DNA from 3 places in the Peribacillus sp. NPDC056705 genome. Region 1 is predicted to be linked to each of the others. Evidence: riboswitches for the same ligand, from Rfam matches in the RefSeq annotation. Region 1 holds a riboswitch; each other region holds the start of a gene.
The links. Region 1 has a riboswitch for S-adenosylmethionine ahead of ACFRAK_RS21315 (methionine ABC transporter ATP-binding protein). Riboswitches for the same ligand answer to the same signal wherever they lie in the genome.
Positions count from the first base shown of each region.

Region 2: it holds a riboswitch for S-adenosylmethionine, as region 1 does, so the genes downstream of both, ACFRAK_RS10655 (sugar ABC transporter substrate-binding protein) here and ACFRAK_RS21315 (methionine ABC transporter ATP-binding protein) in region 1, are expected to answer to the same signal.
Region 3: it holds a riboswitch for S-adenosylmethionine, as region 1 does, so the genes downstream of both, ACFRAK_RS20405 (YezD family protein) here and ACFRAK_RS21315 (methionine ABC transporter ATP-binding protein) in region 1, are expected to answer to the same signal.

Region 1 is NZ_JBHTYI010000025.1:8,218-12,511, reverse strand. It holds gene ACFRAK_RS21325 (MetQ/NlpA family ABC transporter substrate-binding protein) at 1-331, opposite strand, end outside; gene ACFRAK_RS21320 (methionine ABC transporter permease) at 353-1,003, opposite strand; gene ACFRAK_RS21315 (methionine ABC transporter ATP-binding protein) at 1,024-2,040, opposite strand; SAM riboswitch class I at 2,383-2,494, opposite strand; gene ACFRAK_RS21310 (GNAT family N-acetyltransferase) at 2,623-2,928, opposite strand; gene ACFRAK_RS21305 (hypothetical protein) at 2,925-3,095, opposite strand; gene ACFRAK_RS21300 (nuclear transport factor 2 family protein) at 3,191-3,559, opposite strand; gene ACFRAK_RS21295 (amidohydrolase family protein) at 3,905-4,294, opposite strand, start outside.
Region 2 is NZ_JBHTYI010000006.1:156,651-160,944, reverse strand. It holds gene ACFRAK_RS10660 (GTPase domain-containing protein) at 1-1,766, shown strand, start outside; SAM riboswitch class I at 1,862-1,967, shown strand; gene ACFRAK_RS10655 (sugar ABC transporter substrate-binding protein) at 2,084-3,196, shown strand; gene ACFRAK_RS10650 (sugar ABC transporter ATP-binding protein) at 3,253-4,294, shown strand, end outside.
Region 3 is NZ_JBHTYI010000022.1:24,680-28,973, forward strand. It holds gene ACFRAK_RS20390 (SDR family NAD(P)-dependent oxidoreductase) at 1-401, shown strand, start outside; gene ACFRAK_RS20395 (TetR/AcrR family transcriptional regulator) at 576-1,163, shown strand; gene ssuE (NADPH-dependent FMN reductase) at 1,375-1,908, shown strand; SAM riboswitch class I at 2,188-2,296, shown strand; gene ACFRAK_RS20405 (YezD family protein) at 2,467-2,610, shown strand; gene ACFRAK_RS20410 (phosphoadenylyl-sulfate reductase) at 2,793-3,497, shown strand; gene sat (sulfate adenylyltransferase) at 3,527-4,294, shown strand, end outside.

The sequences.
Region 1 (4,294 bases):
CAGTCGACCCGATGGCCTCTAATTTCAGATTTTGATCTTGAACGAATTCATCGAAGTAAGCGACCGTTTGGAATGAATTGGCATCGATTTCACCTTCACTTAACGCAAGGTTCGGTTGGATATAATCATTGAAAGTGACCAGTTCGATATTAAGCCCTTCCTCTTTCGCTATATCGACAATATATTCCCATGTTCTCGTATCCCCGCTGCTGACACCGACTTTCACTGTTTTCACATCATCCGAACCGCCTGATGCACCTTCTTTTTTCCCGCATGCTGCAGACACGATGGCCAATGCCAATACGATGATCGTTAATAAGATTTTCTTCATTTCTCCTACCTCCTGTTATGTTTATCTTCTTCTGATTTTTCTTGAAACGAAATTCCCGGTGGATTGCAATAATTGAACGATGATCACGAGCGCCGCCACCGTGACGATCATCGTCATCGTATCGAACCTTTGATAACCGTAAGCCAAAGCTAGATCTCCGACCCCGCCTGCACCGACGGCACCTGCCATGGCCGTAGAACCAACAAGCCCGATTGTCGCTGTTGTAAATGTAAGGATCAATGAACTAAGTCCCTCGGGAATCAAAAAGCGGTAAATGATTTGCCATGTCGTCGCCCCCATCGCCTGAGCTGCCTCGATGATCCCTTTGTCCACTTCCAACAGGGAGTTCTCCACAAGCCGGGCAATATAAGGGGCCGCGTAAAAGATTAACGGAACAATGGCCGCATTCGTTCCGATTGCACTGCCTACAATCATTCTTGTAAACGGAATAAGTGCTACAAGCAAGATGATGAAAGGAACCGACCGCAATATATTGATGATCGGGTTCAATACATTAAAGACCCATTTATTCTCCAGGATGTGACCCTTTCTTGTAATGACAAGCAGGATACCGAGCGGAAGCCCAATCAATCCGGAAAATACCAATGAGATGGCTACCATATAAAGTGTGTCACCGAAAGCTGTCGACAGCTGATCTGCCGTTATTTCCATTCCCCAAAGCGTATTAACCATTAAATCTGCACCTCCTGGACGAGAATCCCCTCGTCTTTAATATATTGATAAGCCTTTTCCACCTCATTTTTGTTCCCGGTCACTTCGATGATCAAATTCCCGAAAGGCGTTTCCTGAATTTCAGAAATATTGGCTGATAAAACACTTAAATGAACATCATATTTCTTCGAGATCGTTGAAAGTAAAGGAGTACCCGAAGTAGTTCCAATAAAATTAATTTTCCAAATAATCGGGATATGGGACCCTATGCTTTTTAGGAAACTTTGTGGGATTTCGTCATGTATGACCGTTCTCACGAAGTTTTTTGCAATATCCGTTTGCGGCTTCGCAAAAACTTCGAAAACCGAACCTTGTTCAACGACACATCCGCCCTCCATGACCGCTACCTTATTGCAAATTTCCCTAATGACAGACATCTCATGAGTGATTAGCAGAATGGTGATATTGTATTCTTTATTGATTTTCTTTAAGAGCTGCAGAACAGCACTCGTTGTTTGTGGATCCAATGCCGAGGTAGCCTCATCACACAATAAGATCGATGGATTGGTAGCCAATGCTCTCGCAATGCCGATCCGCTGCTTTTGGCCGCCGGATAATTGTTCCGGATAACTCTTTGCTTTGCTCGATAAGCCAACGAACTCCAACAGCTCTCCTACCCGCTTTTTGATTTCTTTACCAGGGGTTCCCGATAAAATCAGCGGCATGGCGATATTATCAAAAACGGTCTTTGAGTTCAGCAAATTAAAATGCTGAAAAATCATCCCGATTTTTTTCTTTTCTGCCCGCAATTCCTTCGGGTTCAATTTGGTTAAATCCTTGCCCCCAACAATCACCGAACCATCTGAAGGATGTTCAAGCAAATTGACCAACCTGATCAACGTACTCTTCCCGGCCCCGCTATAACCGACTACACCGAATATATCCCCCTTTTCCACTGTCAAATTGATGCCCTTCAAAGCCTCGACAGTCTGTTTCTTTGTTTGATAAACCTTTTTGACATGTTGAAACTCAATCATCCAATCTCCCCCCATGCTGTTTATTTGTACGAATTCATTATCTAGAGAAGAGCTTTGCCAAGTTTCATAATGATAGGGTTAAATTTTTGGAATTCACGAGTAAATGCGCGGAATTCACGAGTAAATGCGCGGAATTCACGAGTAAATGCGCGGAATTCACGAGTAAATGCGTGAAACTCACGAGTAAATCTGCCAAACTTACGAGTAATTGCACCAATTCTCCAAATAACCATATACATTTTGAATAAACAAAAGAGGCCTCTTCCGTCATCAGACAGAAGAGGCCTCTTTTAGACATAAAAAAAGAGTAAACTCTTAAATTAATTATCTAAGAAAAGCTCCTTCTTATCTTTCAAACTTTCGTCCGTTGGAATTAGCACAGTATTTTTACAAAAGTAAAAACCCGCTGCCGAGGTATCATAGGGCCAAGTCCCTCCACATCTCTTGATAAGAATTAACGTTATATTTAATTATGTCCTTCACTATATATTCTAATTTCTCTAAAGTCAACCATATTTTTCATCACGCTAAATATTTTTATAGTATAGTGAATTGATAGATTTTAATTATATCAATATAACTTTAAATCGATTTGCTCATTCTCCATACAAGGTATTTTTCATTTTCTTCGCTTATCTTCTTCATGCCTGAATTCGTATATAAACGAATCGCCCTTCCATTATCCGGAGAAACCCTTAAATGATATTCGGAGACGTTAAATTGCCTGAAAAAGTTTTCTGCATAGCGAACCAATTCCTTGCCAAGGCCTTTACTGCGGTAATCGGGAATAAGATAAAAAAGATTCACATAGCCAATCTCTGTTCCTTCATACTCCCGAATTTGAAGTTCCATCTGGCCAATCGGTTCTTGGTCCTTTTCAATGATCACCTGTCATCCGGAAATTTCCGGACCCGTTCTTTCATTCGTTGCAGATATGTATTCTCATCTCCAAAACCATCTTCAGATCCAAAACTTACAACATAGGAATCTTTCCTAAATTTAATGATAATCTCTTTATCTTTATCGGTATCAATGGTACGAAAGATCAGATTCACCCACCCCAATCATTTTATTGAAATATTTTTTTAAACAAGCAAATCTCATTTTACTTACGCATTTTTATGATAATTCTTATTCATAAATAATAGGCCTAGCGGGGCCCTTTCGTTTTCGTGCCTTGATGAAAAAACATTTGCCATCTTCCATTCGTACATTTCCAGATTGAACTCCTTAAGGTATGTTCCACTTTATCTTCATCAAAAATCCGGTACGTCGTTAAAACGGTATCCTCAGACAATGGATGCATATCAAATTGACTTATTGTCCTCTTCACCGATCCGGCTCCCTCTTGTCCCAAAAAATCGTTTTTAGACCATATGTTACCCGAACTGCCGAACTCAAAGAAATCATCTTTCAATAATAATGAAAGCTCTTCTGGTGATTTACGGACTTCAGATTTTAACAATTTCTCCTCTAGCTGATACAAATGCTCTTTTAATAATGAAGATTCACTATCCATTCATCTTGTCCTCCTTTTTCAGCTATTGGTGAAATTCATGATCCATTGTGGCAAAGATTTTTTATCCAGTTGGTTAATATTTTGCGGTCAGCAGCATTTTTTGTATTTAACCATTTTTGCCATACCTACTTTGTTTCCATATTTCCAAGAAACTGGACTCAGGACGGATTTCAGAGTGTTAGTTACAATTTATTCTACATTACTAGCGGTCATTCCTTTTTGACGGCCATTCGCTGCGAACTATTCCTTACTGGTCCTCCCACATCTTCATCATTGGGTCCATAAAAAGAAGGAGCTGCAAATGGCAGCTCCTTTTTCTGTGCATCCGTTTGTTTTCCCACCAGGTTAACGTGATAGTGTACCTTGCAGGCGATTCGTTTCGGCGATTACTTTTTCTTCATCGATCGTTAAGCAATGTCTTTCTTTCACGACCATTTTGCCATCGATATACACATCACAAACATCATTTCCGCGTGCTGCATAAAGCAGGTGCGAATAGGCTTCACTCAGCGGCTGCAGGTGTTCTTTGTCATATGGGTAAATGGTGATGAAATCTGCTTTTTTACCAGCTTCCAGTGATCCTGTATGGCTCATGCCTATCGCTTCTGCTCCCATTCTTGTGGCCATGGCTAGTGCTGTTTGGGCAGAGAATTTAGTGGCATCCTTATAGATTCCTTTTTGCAGTAATGCAGCTGTCCTCATTTCTTCGAACATATCGAAGTTGTTATTGGAGGC
Region 2 (4,294 bases), on a different contig from region 1:
TGTTGGTGAAATCGCCTAAATTAGGAGGCGGACTGGAAGCGGGAGAGAAACTGTTCAATTCCATTATCCAGTGGGCTGAAGATAATGACCTAAAGGTTGGCAATAAGCTTAAATGGATGGTTGAGGGGCTTAAGGATACCGGAAATTTCAATCTTCTTCTTGTAGGAAGTACAGGAAATGGCAAGACATCCTTCATTCAGTCAATTGTTGGCGAGAGCATTGCCGCTGAAGATCATTCATCCTTAGTCAGTGTCAAAGACGGGGATGATTTGGAAATCCTTGAAATTACCGATACAGATAGAAAGGTTGTCATGGAGCTAGCTGAATTGGATGAAACACGCCGCCAGCGCGGGACTATTGTTGATGTGACAATCATAAGTGACTACCTAAGAAATAATGGTCTGCGATTATTGGATACACCGGGGTTCAATGGGGAAAAAAGCGTGGAATCCGATTTCCAAGGCTATTTACATGGCAGTGATGGACTGATGTTCGTCCTGGACGCCCGGGCGCCTTTCACCGGCAGCGAACGGGATCTGTTATTGGAAATTCAAATGATGGCTCCGAAACTGCCGATTCATTTCTTATTAAATAAAATGGATACGATATACAGTGATCAGGTCGCAGTCCGGATGGAAGACGAAACATGGGATAAAGTGAATGCATATTTCCCGAATGCAAAAGTATTCGCTTTCTCCAAACTTTATGATAGCAAGCAGCAATTGAAGGACCTTTCAGCCTTCCTTCAATCGAATTACCAAGATGAGAATTGGAAGGAAAGAAGATCTGAGAAAATCCTTGCATTCATTCGTAAAACTTTATCTTATCTGTTAGAAAAACGGGCAGCCAATGAGCGGAAATGCGAGCATTCCATCTCTTGGAATGAACAGATGGAAGTCAAACTGAATGGGGCGGTCAATCAACTGGCTGATTTGGAAAAAGAAAAAAGTGAAAATATCATAAGGTCGTATCGTCTGCTTAAGGATGAAGTGAAAAATCAGCTTTCTACTAAAATTCCTGAATTACTGAAGGATTGCTCTAAATCATTAACGGAAAGCAGTGATTTCAGTCAGGTCCATGTACAGTTAAACCAAGAAATGAATGAGCGGATTCAAAACTTCATTTCTGATAAGATCATGCCTCAATATTATCGTTCTCTACAAGACTGGATTGCCAGTTCCCAAATGGAGTTCTCACAAAGCCAGCAGTTTATGGATGAGATGAGTGCCGGATTCAATGAATTATACAAAGAAGAACGGATTACGCTTGCAGGAGACTTCAGGGTATTGGATGACTGGCGCCGTGATGCCGATCGGATGACAAGCAGTATCCGCATCGAAAACGTTAATATCCTTTTGCGCAGGACTCCATCACAATTGCTGCTTAAAGGAGCAGGGAAGCTGTTTGGGGCGATACCGCAAAATAAAGCCAATATGTACAATCGTTATAAGAAATATCTGGAAAGTGAAGATTACCTGGATGTTGCGGAAATGATCACGGAACGTTTCCTTACCCAATTTGGATTGTTTGAAAAATCTTTGGATCGGGACATCTCACTTTTCTATCGCAGTTCATTTGCTTTACTTCAAAAAACGATTGAACAAACGCAGACCGAGATTAAAGACTACCAGGCTGCATTGGAGCATATGAAAGAAAATCCGGAAGTTTACCGTGACCCGATCACTTTGTTCGAAGTGAAATTAAGGCAGTTGGAGAGGCTTGAAAAAATCGAGAAAAAGCGTCTAGCCCAGCTTCAAAGAAAATAAAAAATAACAAGGAACATTTCAAATATTCAAAAATCTATTGACTTTACGACTATATCCCTATAAAGTGATAATTACGAAAACGTAACACAATATATCTCTTATCAAGAGTGGCGGAGGGACTGGCCCTAAGATGCCCAGCAACCGTTCCATTAGGAATTGGTGCTAAATCCTGCAAAACAGAAATGTTTTGACAGATAAGAGAGGGACAAGTCTGCAAAACAGCTGATTAAACCTCTCTATATTAGAGAGGTTTTTATTTTGGGATTTACACCAACTAAACTGATAAGACTAAATTGAAAATATGGAGGGAAAACAAGATGAGAAGGTCTATTAAAGGAATATTCATTTCAGCCATCGCTTCGGCTTTGCTTTTAACAGGGTGCTCCACTGGGCAGAGTTCCACAGAATCGAAGAAAGAAGAAAAAGTATCATTTGAAAATGTACCGGAAAGATTTGCAGATGGGGATGGAGCCAAGATCAAAGTGATCCGAAAAATTGGCGGTGATGATCATACGGCCCAATACCTGGCGGGGGCGAAGGAAGAAGGGGAAGCACTGGGATTTCAAGTGGATACATATACAGCCAATGGTGATACGGCTAAATTTCATGATGCGATAGCGCAGGCTTTGGAGGAAGATTACGACGGGTATATCATTTCCCATGGTGATGATGCAGCAACTGTGAATGACGTTCAGAAGTTGGTAGATGCAGGTAAAAGCGTTGTCACGTTCGATTCAATAAGCGAACTATCTAAAATTGATGGCGTGACATTAACCTCACAGGATGATGAAGCGTTGGCCACACTGGCTTTTGATAAACTGTTAAAAGAGCAGAAAGGTGAAGCGGCAATTGCCTATCTTTGGGTGGATGGTTTCCCGCCAATGGTAAGAAGAAATGCAGTCTATCAGGAAAAACTAAAAGAAAATCCTGGGATTAAAGAAGTCGAAAGATTCGGGGTGGCATCTGCTGATACTTCGGTTCAGACACAAAATGCTGTAGCCGCAATGTTGAATAAATACCCTAAAGGTAAATTGGATGCCATTTTCGCAACTTGGGATGCCTTTGCCATCGGTGCAGCCCGGGCGATTAAAGAAGCGGGCCGCGATGAAGTGAAGATATATGGTGTTGATGTATCTAATGCAGATCTCCAGGAAATCCAATCGGCTGATAGCTCATGGTCCTACACGGCAGCGGTCGATCCCAAGCTGATCGGTGCAGTGAATATGAGGATATTGGCTAAAAAATTAGCGGGCGAAGATACTCCGCAAACCTATGACTTAGAGGCTTCACTTATTTCACAAAAGCAAGTCCAGGCTTCAAAAGAAGCGGTAAACATGGCAAATCTGTCTGGTATTGTCGATGGTTGGGGTGAATCTACGGAATTTGAAGAAGATTGGATGAAAGTTTTAAAAGACCATTATAAAAAGTAAAAAGAGACACTCTCTTTCCAGTGAAGGGAGTGTCTGTTCAATAAGGGGGAATGGACATGGGCACGCAACTAGAAATGAAGAAGATTTCGATTGAATTTCCAGGGGTGAAGGCGCTGAGTGAAGTTGACTTTTCCGTTCAATCAGGGACAGCCCACGCATTGGTCGGTGCAAACGGAGCAGGAAAATCGACGTTAATGAAAGTTTTATCGGGAGCCCATGTTCATTATTCAGGTAACATTTTCATTGATGGGATGAGGCGGGATATCCGCTCGCCAAAAGCGGCTCAGGAACAAGGCATTCAAATTGTTTATCAGGAAGTGGATACAGCCCTCATCCCTTACTTAACGGTTGGGGAAAATGTAATGTTGAATGATATGGTCCAAAACATGGGAAAAAAACAGAGGGTCCAATGGAAAGAGCTGCACAAACAAGCCTCTTATATTCTTGAAGATATGAAAATTCGTGTCCCTTCGAAAAAGCTGGTAAGAGATCTTACCTTGGCTGAAAAACAAATGGTCCTGATAGCAAGGGCCGTTTCGACAGAATGCAAATTCCTGATTCTCGATGAGCCAACTGCTCCGTTAAGTCATACGGAGACGACAGAACTTTTTCGAATTGTAAATGAATTAAAGCAAAAAGGCGTGGGAATCATTTTCATTTCACATCGTCTGCCTGAGATTTTTGAAATCTGTGAGGAAATTACGATCATGAGGAATGGGGAGCGTGTCACTTGTCGAAAGAAGGAGGACATGACCCGTAACGAAGTGGTAGAGAATATGCTCGGTAAAACCATGGATGACCAATTTCCAGAAGTGAATGCTTCGATCGGAGACGTCATTCTGGAAGTGAGCGGATTGTCAGATGCCGAGAAAGTCAAGAATGTTAATTTGAATGTTAAAGCAGGCGAGATAATCGGCTTGGCAGGGTTAGTCGGAGCGGGAAAAACGGAGCTCTGTAAAACCCTTTTCGGTCATACTTCGATCACAGCGGGAGAAGTATTCCTGAATGGTCGTAAGCTTTCTTTGAAATCACCGCACGAAGCAGTAAAAAGCGGTCTGGCACTTGTACCTGAGGAACGCAGGAAAGAAGGGGTCCTCG
Region 3 (4,294 bases), on a different contig from region 1:
CTTTTGGAATCATGGCAGCAGGACGGAAAATGAAGGAGCTAGATAACAAGGGGGTCATTATAAATACCGCTTCCGTGTTTGGCTACTTAGCTTCCCATGGGACTTTTGCCTATCAGGCAACTAAAGGCGCTGTAAGAATGATGACACAGACAGCAGCTTTGGAATTGGGCGCTTATGGCATACGCGTAGTGGGCATTGCGCCAGGCGGGGTTGACACTCCTATCATACAAGGCTATAAAGATATGGGAATCATCGATAAATTGAATGCAAGTCAAATGCGCGGTAAATTAATCAAGCCAGAAGCCATTGCAAATGCCGTCTATCTATTATCGTTAGAGGAAGCGGATGCGATCAATGGAAGTGTAGTCATGGTCGATGATGGCTATGCATCTTTTAAGTGATTTTCAAAAAAAAAAGAAAACATCGTCCCAATTAGACGATGTTTTCTATTTATGATATATGGGAATATTAATTCTAACAAATCAAAGGTAATATTGACCGATTGCTACCACCGAGATATCATAGAAATAGATTGGTGAAACCGGTCTTATCTTTATAAAAGAAGGTTGATATTTTTGAAAAAAGGGCAGCAAACCAAAGAACGAATCATAAATGTAGCCCGGACTCTTTTTGCCACTAAAGGTTTTGACATGACAAGAACGAATGAAATTGCCTCTGCATGCAATGTTTCCGAAGCTACTATTTATAAATACTTTGACAGCAAAAAAGATTTGCTTTTGGCTACAATCACCCCTAATGAAAATGAGGAACCCGAAGATGTGACTAGCCATCTAGCCACGGATGAACTAGTGGAGAATCATGTTTGCACCATGATAAGAAAAATTCTTGAAAATAAAGAACAGTTTTCAATATTATTTAGGGAAACACAATTCGATCAAGATATTTCAAAGCAATATATAGATCAGATTTTCAAGACAAATGCCAAGCATATTGAAATACAAAAGAGAATAGATAGCGGAGAGATACAATATATCTCTGACATTATCCTATTTAATGTAGGGATCATTTCTTTTACATTGGCATTATCTACACATTATGAAATCCATCAACAAAAAAAGGAGCCGTATTTTACTCCTGAACGAATTAAGAACATTGCACAACTTTTGGTATATGGTATTCATGGTAAACAAAATCATACATAAAGAAACGGTCATATTTAAAGGCATGTGCATCAAGCCGCAAATATGACCGTTTTATATGCATTCAGAAACGATGCAGTCAAATTTGTGAATCTATTAAACCAGAGTGTAAGATTTGACTTATATTTTTCAGACTATTACGATAAATGTATACTACACGAAATGCTTTACGAAGAATTTATCTGGAAATCATGTAACAATGGAGGGGGATTGTATGAGCGATATCGTAATTTTATCAGGAAGTCCGGCTATTCCATCAAGAACGGACATTTCACTAAAACATATTCAATCATTAGTCGAAAAAGAAGGATTTACCACAGCTTATTTCTCAATAACGGATTTCTCAGCAGATGATTTATTCCAAGGGAAATATAATAGCGAAGATATTTTAAAACTTTCAGAGAGAATTCAAGCAGCCAGAGGAATCATCATTGGTTCACCGGTTTATAAGGCTTCTTATACAGGTGTATTAAAAGCCTTGATTGATTTGCTGCCAGAAGGTGCTTTCAAGGGTAAGCCAGTTCTGCCAATCATGATTGGTGGAAGTAACAGGCATCTATTGGCGATTGACTATGCGCTTAAACCATTAATCTCAATATTAAAAGGCGAACCGCTTCAGGGCATTTACTTTGTTGATAAGGAAATAGATAAACAGAATTCTGAAAATCCGATTAATGATTCACATTTAATTGATCGTGTCCAGAGTCAAGTTCAAGAATTTGTAGAAGCAATACAGTTAAGAAATTAATGAATTTCAAGTAATCCCTTCAACAAAAGGACTGGCATTCAAACGTATTTCTTAAAGTGATTACATTCGTCAATAATAGGTTTATTAATGAAAATAGACTCATTTTTTTGGAGACTCTATCTAAAAAAATGAGTCTATTTTCGTATTTAAATGAACATAAAATCATAAATTGAATAGTGTGTATAAAAATAACAGTTCATCCATAATATTAAACCAAGTTATTTTATAAGAAAACTCCATTGACAAGGATTAAATATATGTTAATATTTAAAATAATAAAACTTATCCAGAGCGACGGAGGGAATTGGCCCTTTGAAGTCCAGCAACCTGCATGATGGATGCAAGGTGCTACCTCCAACAAAATGTTGATCATTTTGGAAGATAAGGTAATGATATTTACCTTGGGATCTTTCCATCATGGAAAGATTTTTGTTTTTGGAAAAATTTCAGGTAAACCATAACAATGTAAGGTTGTATGGAATTATATAAAATTAAGAAATTCATTTAATCAGCGTCGAAAATAAAATATTCGCAGATTTTCTTAAAGGAGGAACTGGTTTGGATAAAGAGAATCAGCTTGAAGAAATATTTGAACGACTTCAAGAAATGCTTAATTCAATGAAATATGGATCGATTACACTTATAGTCCAGGATGGTAAAATCATTCAAATGGAAAGAAATGAAAAATTAAGAATTAAATAAGGTATCTGCTGACTAGAAAAACTAGAGGCGGGTTTAACTGATATAAAGAGAGTATTGGTTAGATTCGTCTCTTTTTCCTAGAATCAAATAAACTGGGGAAGATTAAAACGGGTATTGATCAACAGTTACTCTAATCTGATACAGCAAGTTTTTAGAGGGGGCTACAAAAGTTGGCTGGATTAATAAACTATGAAAATTTCAATTCAGGGGAATTCCCTGTATTTCCTGAAGACAGTGACACAAAAGGAGCTTTGGAAGTTCTGCAATGGGCGAATGACCATTATGGAAACAAACTGATTTATGCTTGCAGTTTTGGTATTGAAGGCATCGTGCTTACGGATTTATTGGCGAAGGTCAACCCTTCGGCAAAAATTGTTTTCCTTGATACAGATGTTCATTTTGAAGAGACCTACCAATTGATCGAGCAAGTGAAGAAGCGCTATCCAAAACTTTCAATCGAAATGAAGAAACCTGCCTTGACGCTTGAGGAACAAGCAGCGGAATATGGGGATGAATTATGGCTTAGTGATTCCAATAAGTGCTGTAACATCCGTAAGATCATTCCGCTTACCGATGTGCTTTCAACGGCAACAGCCTGGCTTTCGGGACTGCGGAGGGAGCAATCCGAAACAAGGGCTAAAACCGAGTATATCAATAAGGATAATAAGTTCAAGTCGGTTAAAATATGTCCACTCATACATTGGACATGGAAAGACGTTTGGCGCTACGCCCACAAAAACGGACTTCCATATAATATCCTGCATGATAATGGATATCCTAGCATTGGATGTAAAACGTGTACAGCACCTGCATTCAATGCAGATGATTTACGCTCAGGCCGTTGGCAAGGAGCACAAAAAACGGAATGCGGATTGCATTTATCTTAAATAAATAGAAACCATAGGGGGAAATTAGCATGACAATCAGTCTACCGCACGGAGGAACATTAATCGATCTTTGGGAACCAAAATATGATTTTAGTAAAATAACAAAGGCAATCGAAATCGATGAAATCGCTTTAAGTGATCTTGAATTGATAGGCACTGGTGCCTACAGTCCGATTAAGGGATTCTTTACAAAAAGTGACTATGAGACAGTGGTCAGGGATATGAGGCTTAGCAGCGGACATGTATGGAGCATCCCGATTACGCTTCCTTTGACCAAAGAAATTGCAGAAACCCTTACTATAGGTGAAGAAGTAACGCTGACTCATGAGGGTGAAACATACGGGGTTCTCACCGTTTCCGATATTTACACTCCGGATAAGCAATTGGAAGCGACATTAGTATATCAAACGGATGATGAGAAGCATCCCGGAGTGAAAAATTTATTTAACCGCGGTGATGTATATGTCGGCGGGGAAATAAAGTTGATTAAGAGAATAGAGCGTCCGTTATTCCAAGCTAATTATCTGGACCCTGTCGAGACAAGGAAAGCTTTTGCTGAAAAAGGGTGGGAAACGGTTGTCGGTTTCCAAACGAGGAACCCTGTTCACCGTGCACATGAATATATTCAAAAGACAGCATTGGAGATTGTCGACGGCTTATTCTTAAATCCTCTCGTAGGTGCCACTAAATCCGATGACATTCCGGCAGATGTAAGAATGGAAAGTTACAAAGTGCTGCTTGAGAAATATTATCCCAAGGATCGTGTCTCCCTTGCAGTTTTCCCTGCTGCCATGCGT